3 regions of the Rhizobium sp. BR 317 genome follow, and region 3 is predicted to be linked to each of the others. Evidence: predicted binding sites of a transcription regulator. Region 3 holds the regulator's gene; each other region holds the start of a gene.

The links. The regulator LexA, encoded in region 3, represses DNA repair genes until DNA is damaged. The targets are predictions, from matches to a motif close to TGTTCNNNNTGTGTTCNG.
Region 1: the regulator LexA is predicted to act here: its motif matches at 2,153-2,170, upstream of QD357_RS06140 (helicase-related protein).
Region 2: the regulator LexA is predicted to act here: its motif matches at 2,296-2,313, upstream of recA (recombinase RecA).

The regions. Positions count from the first base shown of each region.
Region 1 is NZ_JARWLB010000003.1:221,152-225,393, reverse strand. It holds gene QD357_RS06140 (helicase-related protein) at 1-1,957, opposite strand, end outside; gene QD357_RS06135 (DUF3309 domain-containing protein) at 3,249-3,404, shown strand; gene QD357_RS06130 (YMGG-like glycine zipper-containing protein) at 3,450-3,704, shown strand; gene QD357_RS06125 (hypothetical protein) at 3,875-4,048, shown strand; gene QD357_RS06120 (beta-ketoacyl-ACP reductase) at 4,094-4,242, opposite strand, start outside.
Region 2 is NZ_JARWLB010000001.1:337-4,578, reverse strand. It holds gene alaS (alanine--tRNA ligase) at 1-898, opposite strand, end outside; gene recA (recombinase RecA) at 1,152-2,237, opposite strand; gene QD357_RS00010 (carbohydrate kinase family protein) at 2,477-3,430, shown strand; gene QD357_RS00005 (pseudouridine-5'-phosphate glycosidase) at 3,468-4,242, shown strand, end outside.
Region 3 is NZ_JARWLB010000001.1:277,381-281,622, reverse strand. It holds gene QD357_RS01330 (ComEC/Rec2 family competence protein) at 1-2,220, shown strand, start outside; gene lexA (transcriptional repressor LexA) at 2,201-2,923, opposite strand; gene QD357_RS01320 (DUF2721 domain-containing protein) at 3,314-3,865, opposite strand; gene QD357_RS01315 (mechanosensitive ion channel family protein) at 3,911-4,242, opposite strand, start outside.

The DNA of each region.
Region 1 (4,242 bases), on a different contig from region 3:
CGCGGCGGAAGAGCACGCCAAGATTTTCGACGAGCTGGAAGGCCAGCCCCTTGGCAAGACCCTGCAAATCCTCGGCGCGCGACAGATCGTCGAGCGGCTTCAGCACCGTGCTGATATGATGGTTCACGAAGCGCTCAATACGCGCAGCGACATGATCGCGCGCATTGCCCGTCAATTGCTCGTCGGCGAGCAGGATGACGCGCGGACGCATGACGTGATCGCTGCCCGACAGCCGCGCCACAGGATCGCCAAGCCAACGGACGAGACCGTCCGCACTGATCGCCAGATCGCTGTTGCCGGCCGCATGGATACGGGCGGCCCGCGCCTCGAACTCCAGCGCCAGCGCCTTTTGCGAGGCGGTCTGGACGGCCTTCGCGTCCGGCCCCTCGGTTCCCGCGATTGGCGTGAACCGGAATCCGGTCAACTGTCCCACATGATGCCCCTCAACGAAGACATCCCCATTCACACTGATTTCAGCTTCCAGCATCGCATTCTCTCTCAGGCGCTTCATGAGCACAGATGTCCTGCGATCAACAAAGCGTTTCGTCAACCTTTCATGTAACGCATCGGACAATCGATCTTCGATTTCCCGCGTCTTTTCTTGCCAGTGTGTCGGATCGGCAAGCCAACCGGGCCGGTTCGACACATAGGTCCAAGTCCTTATCTGCGCGATTCGCGCCGAAAGCGTGTCGATCTCACCATCTGTCCGATCGGCGCGGTGCACCTGCTCGGCCAGGAAGTCCTCTTTTACCGTGCCATAGCGTACAAGGTCGGAAAAGAGGGTGGCGATAAGATCGGCATGCTGGGCGGGCGTAATCCGCCGATAGTCCGGAAGCGCACAGGCTTCCCATAATTTTTCCACTCGCGCCGGATTATTGGCAAGATCGGAAATTTCCAGATCGCGCGACAAATATTCCAGCGCCTGCTGATCGACCGATGGCAGCGCGCGTGTCAAGCCCTGCACACGCGGCGCGCTCTCAAGACTCGCCCGCAGCGATGCGATCGAGGAGAAATCGAATTCCTTGGTGCGCCACTGTAGCACTTTAACCGTATCGAACTCGTGACCTTCGATGCGCCGAACCAATTCATCGTCGAAGGGATCGACCTGGCCCGTGACACCAAAAGTGCCGTCCTTCAGATGGCGCCCGGCGCGGCCGGCGATCTGGCCGAGTTCGGCCGGATTGAGATTGCGGAACTGATAGCCGTCGAACTTGCGATCCTGGGCAAAGGCGACGTGGTCGACATCGAGATTGAGGCCCATGCCGATCGCGTCGGTCGCCACCAGATATTCGACATCGCCGTCCTGATAGAGCGCCACTTGCGCATTGCGCGTCCGCGGGCTGAGCGCGCCGAGAACGACAGCCGCTCCGCCGCGCTGGCGACGAATGAGTTCGGCGATGGCATAGACTTCATCGGCGGAGAAGGCGACGATCGCCGTGCGCTGCGGCAGGCGGGTGATCTTCTTCTGCCCGGCATAAAAGAGATGCGACAGCCGCGGCCGCTCGACGACGGTGATCCCCGGCAAAAGCTGCTCAAGGATCGGCCGCATCGTGCCGGCGCCGAGCAGCAGCGTCTCCTCGCGCCCCCGCAAATGCAGGATGCGGTCGGTAAAGATATGGCCGCGCTCCAGATCACCAGCGAGCTGCACTTCATCGATGGCGACGAAAGAGGCCCGCGTCTCGCGCGGCATGGCTTCGACGGTGCAGACGGAATAACGCGCATTCGGCGGCGAAATCTTCTCTTCGCCGGTGACCAGCGCGACATACTGCGCCCCAACCTTCTCGACGACACGCGTATAGACCTCGCGCGCCAGCAGCCGCAGCGGCAGGCCGATCACGCCGTTGCCGTGCGCCACCATGCGCTCGATGGCATAATGGGTTTTGCCGGTGTTGGTGGGTCCGAGCACCGCGGTCACGCCGCGTCCGCTCAGGATCATTGGCTGCGAAGTCTGAGTCATAGGTCCATGCATGGGCGAGAAACCACTGTCTTCCGATCAGCAAGGTCCCCAAGGAAGAAAAGAAGAGATGACGACCATATGTGACAAAGGCAAGACCTGATTCAAAAAACAACGGCCGCAATATGCGATTTTATCTTCGGCAGGTTCAACCAAGAGCTACATTCTCCCTACATCCCACACGAGTCCTGTCGAGTGGGGAACAGCTTGAGAACGAATCGGCGACGAATCGCTGACTCCGTTTAGTTCCGCTTCTGTTCACTACTATATATGGATTTTGATTCGCAAATGCCCACCAGATCGTGAATCGCCATTTGGACCGCTTTTTCACATGAATCATGAGTCAAGCGACGAGTCCGGCGGAACGATGCCCTCACACAAGAACATGGTTAACCGTTTGTAAATTTGGCGAATTTCTCAGAACAAGACCCGAATGATTTCGGCATTAAGATTCGGGCCAAAGCCGGAACGAATCGGCGACGAATCGCTGACTCCCATCAGTTCCGCATCCGTTCTCCACAATATCTAGTGTCTTAGCCAACGAAATACACAGGACTCTGCAGGGTTGAAGCGCCGAATCACGTCGAATCGTGGATTGCAATTAACCTTTGAGCGAAACGTAATATAAAAAGCTCACAATTTCGCGTGGTGATTGAATCCGTTAACTTATCGATCAAAGCCGGAACGAATCGGCGACGAATCGCAGATCAACTCATGTACTGTATTTGTTCACGGCTAGATATAGCGTTCGGATGAGGAAGCTCATCCAAATGGGGAATGACGCAACAAAGGAGGTAGAAAAAAAATTGCGCGGTATTAACCATTTCGACCGGGATAGTACCACTTTTGGGCGATGAGGCCTAAATTCCCTCTCCTAAAGAGGTAGGTCCTTCCGGGACGCAATCCCTGCCGCCGTTAACCAAAGCCCAAATGCAGAACGAATCGCTGACGAAACACGGACACGTCCGCTTTCTCGTTTCGTTCACCGCAACATATTGTATTTAAAGCAATTTTTAACCATATGCGGAACTCGTTGTTATGTATTCTCCGCATGACGCCGATGCCTACGTTAACATTTTGACTCGACATGCCGGCTCATCTTCATGTCTTGTTATTTCTGAGCCGGAACAATTTCTCGTGAAATAAGTTTCTATCGACAGCGGCATTGGTGCGCTCCTATTCGCCAGGAACGGTAGATAAGGACGCACCGGCACTTGTAATCTAGCGCATCTATCCGCCTGCGTGCGGTCGCTCTGGCGGGATGCTCTAGGCGCTGGACGCGGAGGAATACGCCATGCTTGGTACAGTACTGCTCGTGATTTTGATTCTATTGTTGATCGGAGCGCTCCCGAACTGGGGTTACAGCCGAGGTTGGGGTTACGGTCCATCGGGTGGTCTCGGACTGGTTTTTGTTATCATTCTCATTCTGCTATTGATGGGCCGGATCTAATCCGGCCGATATTGTTGAAGACCTCACACACTAGGGAGCAATGCTATGAAGAAAATTATCGTCGCGATCGCCCTTGTCGGAGCACTTGCTTCGTGCACGGCAACGGAAAAGGGGACAGCCATCGGCGCCGGAACCGGCGCGATCATAGGCGGCGTCGCCAGCAATAGCTGGGGCGGCGCCGCAATCGGCGCCGTCGCCGGTGGTGCCGTCGGCTACCTGATCGGCCGGTCCCAGGAGCGCCCAGGCTATTGCATCTATCGCGACCGCAACGGCCACCGCTATGAGGCTCGTTGCCGCTAAGCGCTTACACGCAAGGATCGATTTCCTTCAGCCCGATCATCAACGCTTCGTTGACGATCGGGCATGAACTTTATCTTTCGAAAATTTCGGGCCGATTTTCTTAAGACGAACACTCACATCCACGCCGGTTTCGGGGGATCGCGTCAACGTTTTTTGAAAGGAACGGCACCATGGCCGAATTCATCGCGAGCGCCGCGGCGCTCACACTTCTCGGCACCACATTTTATGTACTGGGTCATGCCGTACGAATGCGGGAGAAGGAAATGCGCCGCGTGGCCCTCGAGGCCGTCGTTTTGGAATTCAAACCCCGGCCGCAGCAGCCCAGGAATTCAAGCCGGCAATGACTGCCGGGCATTCCCGGCAATCATCCGCCACGTCATTCCATCAGCTCAAACGAAGAACTGCCCGCCATTGGCGCTGATGGTCGATCCCGTAATGAAGCCGGCGTCGTCGCTGGCAAGGAAGACCGCGATGCGGGCGATTTCCTGGGGCTCGCCGAGACGACCAACCGGGATCTGCGGGATAATGCGCTCGTTCA
Region 2 (4,242 bases), 280 kb from region 3:
AGCCGCGGCCTTCGTTCGACGGTAGCACGCCGTCGGCGATCAGGAAGGCAGACGAGCGCAGGTGATCGGCGATGACGCGGTGGCTTGCACGGCGCTCACCCTCGGCCTTGACGCCGGTCGCCTCTTCCGAAGCTTCAATCAGCGCGCGGAACAGGTCGATATCGTAATTATCATGTTTGCCCTGCAGCACAGCCGCAACGCGCTCGAGGCCCATGCCGGTGTCGATCGACGGGCGCGGCAGGTCGACCCGCTGCTCCTTGGTGATCTGCTCGAACTGCATGAAGACGAGATTCCAGATCTCGATGAAGCGGTCGCCATCCTCTTCCGGCGAGCCAGGAGGGCCGCCCCAGATATGATCACCATGATCGTAGAAGATTTCCGAGCACGGTCCGCAGGGGCCGGTATCGCCCATGGCCCAGAAATTGTCACTGGTGGCGATGCGAATGATCTTGTCGTCCGAGAGACCGGCGATCTTCTTCCAAAGATCGTAGGCAACGTCGTCGGTGTGATAGACCGTCACCAGCAGCCGCTTGGCATCGAGGCCGAATTCCTTGGTGATCAGGTTCCAGGCAAGCTCGATGGCGCGCTCCTTGAAATAGTCGCCAAACGAAAAATTGCCGAGCATTTCGAAGAAGGTGTGGTGACGGGCGGTATAACCGACATTGTCGAGGTCGTTATGCTTGCCGCCGGCGCGGACGCATTTCTGTGCCGTCGATGCCGTCTTGTAGGGGCGCTGCTCCAGGCCGGTGAAGACGTTCTTGAACTGCACCATGCCGGCATTGGTGAACATCAGCGTCGGATCATTGCGCGGAACAAGCGGGCTCGACGGTACGATCTCGTGGCCGTTCTTCTTAAAATAGTCGAGAAAGGTCGACCGGATTTCGTTCACACCGCTCATATTGGGCCCTTCAGTCCTTGCCTCGAGCGAGATTTCGTCTCGCTCATGTTCCTTCACCTAGTATGATCCTGTTCAAAAACCGCTTCGCACTTTTTCGGGATCACGCGCTGGCAAAATTTAATAAATCCAGTGGCTTTTATCGTCCGCTCCCGGCCCTGTCCAGCCGCACAAGCAAAACCGGCCGCACATCCCTTGGACAATACGGCCGGTTTTGAATTTTAGTCTTGATCAGTCCTGAAATCGCTCGCGGAAATTACGCGTCCGCGGCGTCGCTGTCATCAGCATCAGGTCCGCCATTCTGCAGGAAGCGATCGGCGATGAGACCGGCATTCTGGCGCAGCGACAGCTCGATCTCACGGGAGAGATCCGGATTGTCGCGCAGGAAGAGCTTTGCGTTTTCTCGACCCTGACCGAGACGCTGGCTGTTATAGGAGAACCAGGCACCGGACTTCTCGACGATGCCAGCCTTGACGCCGAGATCGATCAGCTCACCGGTTTTGGAAACGCCCTCGCCATACATGATGTCGAATTCAACCTGCTTGAAGGGAGGCGCCATCTTGTTCTTGACGACCTTGACGCGGGTCTGGTTGCCGACCACCTCTTCGCGCTCCTTGACGGAGCCGATACGGCGAATGTCGAGACGGACGGAGGCATAGAACTTCAGCGCATTACCGCCAGTCGTCGTTTCCGGCGAGCCGAACATGACACCGATCTTCATGCGGATCTGGTTGATGAAGATCACCATGGTGTTGGACTTCGAGATCGAAGCCGTGAGCTTGCGCAACGCCTGGCTCATCAAACGAGCCTGAAGGCCCGGCAGGCTGTCGCCCATTTCGCCTTCGATTTCGGCGCGCGGCGTCAGCGCGGCAACGGAGTCGACGACGAGAACGTCGATGGCGCCGGAGCGCACCAGCGTATCGGTGATTTCAAGCGCCTGTTCGCCGGTGTCCGGCTGCGAAATCAGAAGGTTCTGCAGGTCGACACCGAGCTTGCGGGCATAGACCGGATCGAGCGCGTGTTCGGCGTCGACGAAGGCGCAGATGCCGCCCTTCTTCTGGGCTTCTGCAATGGTCTGCAGCGCCAGCGTCGTCTTACCCGAGCTTTCCGGTCCGTAGATCTCTATGATACGCCCCTTCGGCAAGCCGCCGATGCCGAGCGCGATATCGAGGCTCAGAGAGCCGGTGGAAACTGTTTCGATTTCGACCACATTCTCGTTCGAGCCGAGCTTCATGATCGAGCCCTTGCCGAACGACCGCTCAATTTGAGAGAGTGCCGCTTCAAGTGCCTTGCTTTTATCCACCGATTTGTCCTCTACAAGCCGCAAAGAATTCTGAGACATCCGATCCACCTTTAGGTTATTGAAGCCGCTCAAGCAATGTCGCCGCTGATGAGAATTGTGTACTCTATTTGTTCTCATGCTACAAGAGCACAACAAGCAATTGAAAGAAAAAGGTAAAATGAATTCCGTTCTACATTTGTTTTCTTCTTTCATAGCAAGCACTTACGTGCCCTTGTCCGGCATTCTGCGCGAAAAATTCCCCGGCTCGATTCGCCTTTGGAACCGCTGAGGAGATCGGGATGGCAAAGAAGATTCTTGTTCTGGGTGGTGCCCATATCGACCGGCGCGGCCGCATCTTCGGCGAGACGGCGCCGGGGGCCAGCAACCCGGGCGCCTGGTTCGAGGAACCGGGCGGCGGTGGCTTCAACGCGGCACGCAATCTGGCCCGCCTCGGCTTCGATGTACGGCTGATCTCGCCGCGTGGCGGCGATGCGGCCGGCGAGATGGTGGCGGAGGCGGCGCTCAATGCCGGCGTCGACGACAAGCCCTTCGTTTTTCTCGACCGCAAGACGCCGAGCTATACGGCGATCTTGGAGCGCGACGGCAATCTGGTGATCGCGCTTGCCGACATGGAACTCTACAAGCTCTTCGTTCCGCGCCGGCTTGCGGTCCGCGCCATCCGTGACGCCTTCGAAGCCGCCGATCTCATCCTTTGCGACGCCAATCTGCCGGAAGAAACGTTGGCTGCCATCACGATGCGCGCTGCCGCCAACAGCAAACCGCTAGCCGCCATCGCGATTTCCCCAGCCAAGGTGATGCGCCTGAAGCCTTGCCTTGCCGGTATCGGCCATCTTTTTCTGAACGAGGCCGAAGCCGCGGCGCTGACGGAGAGCCGTCCGGACGATCCGCGTCGTTGGGTCGCCGGGCTGCGAGCGCTCGGCCTCAAGGGCGGCGTCATCACGCGTGGCAAACGCGAGTTGATTGCCTTCTCCGGTGACGACGCCATCAGCCTGCAGCCGCCCGTCGTCGATGAGGTCGCCGATGTCACCGGCGCCGGCGATTCGCTTGCCGCCGGCGTTCTCGCCGCCCTGCTCGCCGGTCACGATCTTAGCGAGGCCGCGCGCCACGGGGCAGCGGCAGCCGCGATCACCGTGCAATCACCTTTTGCCACGGCGGAGGATCTTTCGCCCGAGCTTCTGAACGCAATGCTGGCTCTTGTTCCCGAAGCCGCTATCTTGTCGTTAAACCCATGAATTTCGCATCTCCCATCTCAGCCAATCGGATACAACCATGAGCAAGCCTATTTCTCCCCTGCTGCCGATCTCCTATTCGAAGGAGGTTGCTGCGGCAAAATTGCGCGGAGCGCCGTTGGTGGCATTGGAATCGACCATCATCACCCATGGCATGCCCTATCCCGGCAATATCGATATGGCGCGCAGCGTCGAGGCCATCATCCGGCAGGAAGGCGCCGTGCCGGCAACGATCGCCGTCATTCACGGCGTGCTGCATATCGGCCTGGAGCCTGAAGAGTTGGAAGCGCTTGCCCAAACCAGCGGCGCGATGAAGGTGTCGCGTGCCGACCTCGCCTTCGCGATTGCCGAGCGCCGCACGGGCGCCACCACGGTCGCCGCGACGATGATCGCCGCGGCGCGCGCCGGCATCAAGGTTTTCGCGACCGGCGGCATAGGCGGCGTGCATCGCGGCGCCGAGGAAAGCTTCGATATCTCGGCCGACCTGGAAGAGCTAGCGCGCACCGATGTCATCGTGGTTTGCGCCGGCGCCAAGGCGATCCTCGATATTCCGAAAACGCTGGAAGTGCTCGAAACTCGCGGCGTACCCGTCGTCACCTACGACAGCGCCGAGTTCCCCGCCTTCTGGTCGCGTTCTTCCGGCCTGCCGAGCCCGCTGACGCTGAACAGCCCGGCCGCGATCGCCAACTTCCAGACAACGCGTGAACAGCTCGGCATCAACGGCGGCATGCTGATCGCCAATCCCGTGCCGGAAGCCGATGAAATCCCGCGCGAGGAGATGGAAATCTACATCGAACGCGCCTTGGATAGCGCCG
Region 3 (4,242 bases):
GTCTATATCGGCGCCGGCGCGATCTTCTGGTTTGCCGCCGGAGCCGATCCGCCGCCGCAGGCCGTTTTTGCCGCCCTCCTTATCTTCGCAGCCGCTTTCTTCATCCAACAGGAGGCGGGGCGGGTGTTGCGGCACTTGCTGTATGCGGCCATGCTTGCCTGCTCCGGCATGGCTTTGGCGCAATGCGAAACCTGGCGCGCGTCGACGGTGATGCTCGACTCTGCGGTGACGACTACGATCACCGGGCGGATCGAACGGCGCGAGGCCGACGATAAGGGGCGTTGGCGCTATGTCGTAGCTCTCGAGGCAACGGAAAAGCCGGCTGTTCGCCGGCCTCCGGCGCAGATCACCATTTTCGTGCGCAAACAGCTCCAGCCCTTTGAACTCGGGGATCGCATTCAAGGCAGGGCGCGGCTGACGCCACCGGCCGGACCCGCCTTGCCCGGTCTCAACGATTTCGCCTTCAGCGCCTATTTCGATGGCACCGGCGCGAACGGCTTTGCCTACGGAACGCCGACGCTACTATCACCGACCAGTGATGTTGCTCAGGGATCGTTTTTCGATAAGGCGGATATCTGGCTCGCGCGTTTGCGCAGCAGCATCGGCGACAGGATTAGGATGCTTTTGCCCGGTGACACCGGCGCCTTTGCGGCCTCGCTTGTCACCGATGAGAGACGAGCGATCTCGGATGAGACGACGGAAGCGCTGCGGACCTCAGGTCTTGCGCATATCATTGCCATCTCCGGCCTGAACATGGCGCTCTCCGCGGGCATCTTTTATGTCGGCCTGCGTTATGCCCTCAGCCTGTTTTTCGGCGTGGCCCAGGCCTGGCCAACGAAGAAGATCGCAGCCTTCGGCGCGCTGGTCACGGTGACAGCCTATTATTTCATTTCCGGCTTCGGCGTATCGGCAGAGCGCGCTTTCATCATGATGGCGATCATGCTGGTTGCCGTGCTCTTCGACCGGCCATCCCTCAGCCTCCGAAACGTAGCACTGTCGGCGATCGTCATCCTCATTCTGTCACCGTCACAGGCGCTCGGACCAAGTTTCCAGATGTCCTACGCGGCGACCTTGGCATTGGTGTCCGGTTATTCGCTCTGGACGAGGCGACCGCATCGGGAAAGCGTTCTCTCCCGGTTCCGGCTCCTGCGTCCGCTGCTCTTCGTCTCGCGCTTCTTCGGAGGCATATTGTCGACCTCCTTTATCGGCGGCGCGTCGACCGCGATCTTCTCGATAGAGCATTTTCACCGCTTGGCGACATATGGTCTTGTCGCCAATCTGGCGGCCATGCCGGTCGTCTCCTTTGTCGTCATGCCTTTTGGTATGGCGGCTACAATGCTGATGCCGTTTGGCGTCGATGCTCCTTTCTGGCAGATCACCGGCGCGGGACTCGATGCCGTCATCGTCGTTGCCAAAACGGTCGCCGCCTGGGGCGGCAATATTCCCTTTGGCCGACTACCGGTCTGGCTATTTCCCACGGTCATAGTCGGCTTCTTGCTGATGACCCTGCTCAAAACATGGCTGCGGCATGCGGGTGCGCTTTTGATCATTGGCTCGGTCGCAGTCGTGGCCCTCAGCCCCGGTGTTCCGAAACCCGATCTGATGATCTCCGAGGACGGTACGCTGGTCGCTTTGCTGCGAAACGGTGCGTTGACGACCAACCGTGAGAAACCGCCCGATTTCATCTTCGAGCAGTGGCAAAGAGCCCTGGCGATCACCGAGCAGCAACCGCCTGCGATGCTTCCGCCCGACAGCCAGCTCCCTAAAATCAGCAAATCGGACAAGCATCGCCGCTTGAGTTCCGACGAACAGACCGCCGTTCGAAAGGCGATGGATGCGGCACTGGACAATGCCGGGCAGGGCGGTTTCGCCTGCCAGAAAGGGGCTTGGTGCGTGGCAATGCTGGAGAATGGCGACATGCTTGTCACCATTGAAGACGCTGCTTATCTCGCTCCGGCCTGCGATACCGCCAATATCGTCGTCACACCCATACGGCTGCGGCTTGATCGCTGCCGCTCCGGCGCTATGCTTTTTACGGGCGTAACACTTCGCCGGACTGGGTCCATCGAAATGAACCTCGGCGCCGAGAAACCGGTAATAACGGCGGCGTTTGAAAATCTAACGCGGCCATGGAGCCTTCATCGCGCCTATGACTGGCGAACCGGTACTTTCGGAGCGCCGATCGCACCGGTGTCACCCGTCAGTGATAGCGGCGAATGAGGCCGACGAGCTTGCCTTGCACTTTCACACGATCCGGCCCGAAAATACGGGTCTCGTAAGCCGGGTTAGCGGCCTCAAGCGCGATCGAAGCTCCCTTGCGGCGGAAGCGCTTCAATGTCGCCTCTTCATCATCGACGAGAGCGACGACGATGTCGCCGGGATTGGCGGTCGTGGCGTTGCGGATAATGACGGTATCGCCATCAAAGATGCCGGCATCGATCATCGAGTCGCCCTTGACCTCCAGCGCATAGTGCTCGCCGGAGCCGAGCATGTCGGCGGGAACGGTGATGTCATGGGTATTGTTCTGGATGGCCGAGATCGGAACGCCGGCGGCGATGCGGCCCATGACGGGGACCGAGACCGAACTGTTGTTTTCCTCACTTACCGGCTTGGCGGGAGCGGGTGGCGGCACAAGTTGCGGTTTGCCAAGGCTACCCTCGATGACGCTTGGCGAAAAGCCGCGGCGTGGCTGCAGGCTCGGGCTATAGGCCTCCGGCAGCTTGATGACTTCCAGCGCCCGGGCCCGGTTCGGCAGACGGCGGATGAAACCGCGCTCTTCCAAAGCCGTGATGAGACGGTGAATGCCAGATTTTGACGCGAGGTCCAGCGCATCTTTCATCTCGTCGAAAGATGGCGGAACGCCGGACTCCTTCATGCGTTCGTGAATGAAGAGAAGCAGTTCCTGCTGCTTGCGCGTCAACATCGTTTTGAACCTCGGGACTGAGAAGGTGTCGTGAAACAAATCCAGAACGGACACTATATGTTCCATATGTGTTCCGCAAGTCCTTAAATTTTGGTGAATATTTTGTAAGTGTCTCAAATAAATGGGAACAGAACGGGTCCTGGGCTGACGGATTTTCTCGACGCATACAGACTAAGGTACTGATATGTATATGGAATACGATTAAATGTGATTTCTGCGATCAGGAGCGGTCCATCTCAAAAGCGATAAAAAGCCACGTTGTTTGCTCAATAGTCTCTTTGGAGAGCGATGCTCTCCGAACGAAGGAGAACAAACTGTAGATCGAACAGGAAGGATCGAATTTTCGCGGGGCTGGGATCGGCGACGATTCTAGTAATATTGGATGGAAATTCAATAGGTTGGGCTCTTACTCGAACTCCTGTGCGTATGCTCGAGCAGGGTGCGGTCGTTGGCGATCTGCTTTAGCATACTGCGACCGGCCAGAATCATCTCGAAGAGAAAGGCCACGAAAGCGCCCATGAGCGCGATGACGGCAAGGCCGAAGAACCACAGCAGTAGCTGCTCGCGAAATTGCTGGCGAATCGCTCCGCCCATGAGGCCGAGCGTTGCAAGGCATGTGCACATGCCCGATGCCGTGCCGAGCAGGACGGCAACCTCAAGCGCCAATGTCCGCCGCCGCAGATAGTAGAGCTGCAGCAGCCGCGTTTCATCCGGGTCCTCCGAAGTCACCCGTTCGAAAAGGCTGTTGACCCGGTCCGAGACGCGGGCGAGCCTAGCCGAGAAAACATTGAGGCACCCGGCGGTGCCGGCCAGGCCAGCAGAAAGACCGGCGTCAGCGCTATTTGAATAACGTGCGCGGCAGCAGACGTTAGCTGGTCGTTCAGCACGCTCGATCTCCTTTCCGACGTCATCCGCATCAGGTTCGGGGTGTTGCTTCGGCAAGGAAGGACGTCAGCGTGAGGCCGTGGCTGATCTCACGCGAATGTTTTACGTCGGTGGCGCCGGCGATTGTGCCAACTGTTCAGCGGTTCTCTTTTTGTGCATTGTCAGAGCGGCGGCTGCGGTGTCGGATTTCTCCTCGCCGCCCACCTGGACGGTTGGCTGAGCGAATTCGATACCGTTTTCCATGAAGGCGTCGCGGATCATGGTGTAGGCGCGCCGCCGGATATAGGTTTGCCGACCGGGAAGGACGGTGAAGGCAAAGCTCAGTTCGATACCGAAGTCGCCGATCTGCTCGACGCCCTTCATTTTCAGGGTCTCGAGGATTTGCGGGCCGATTTCCGGATCTTCCTTCAATTGCTCTCCGATTTGCTTGGCGA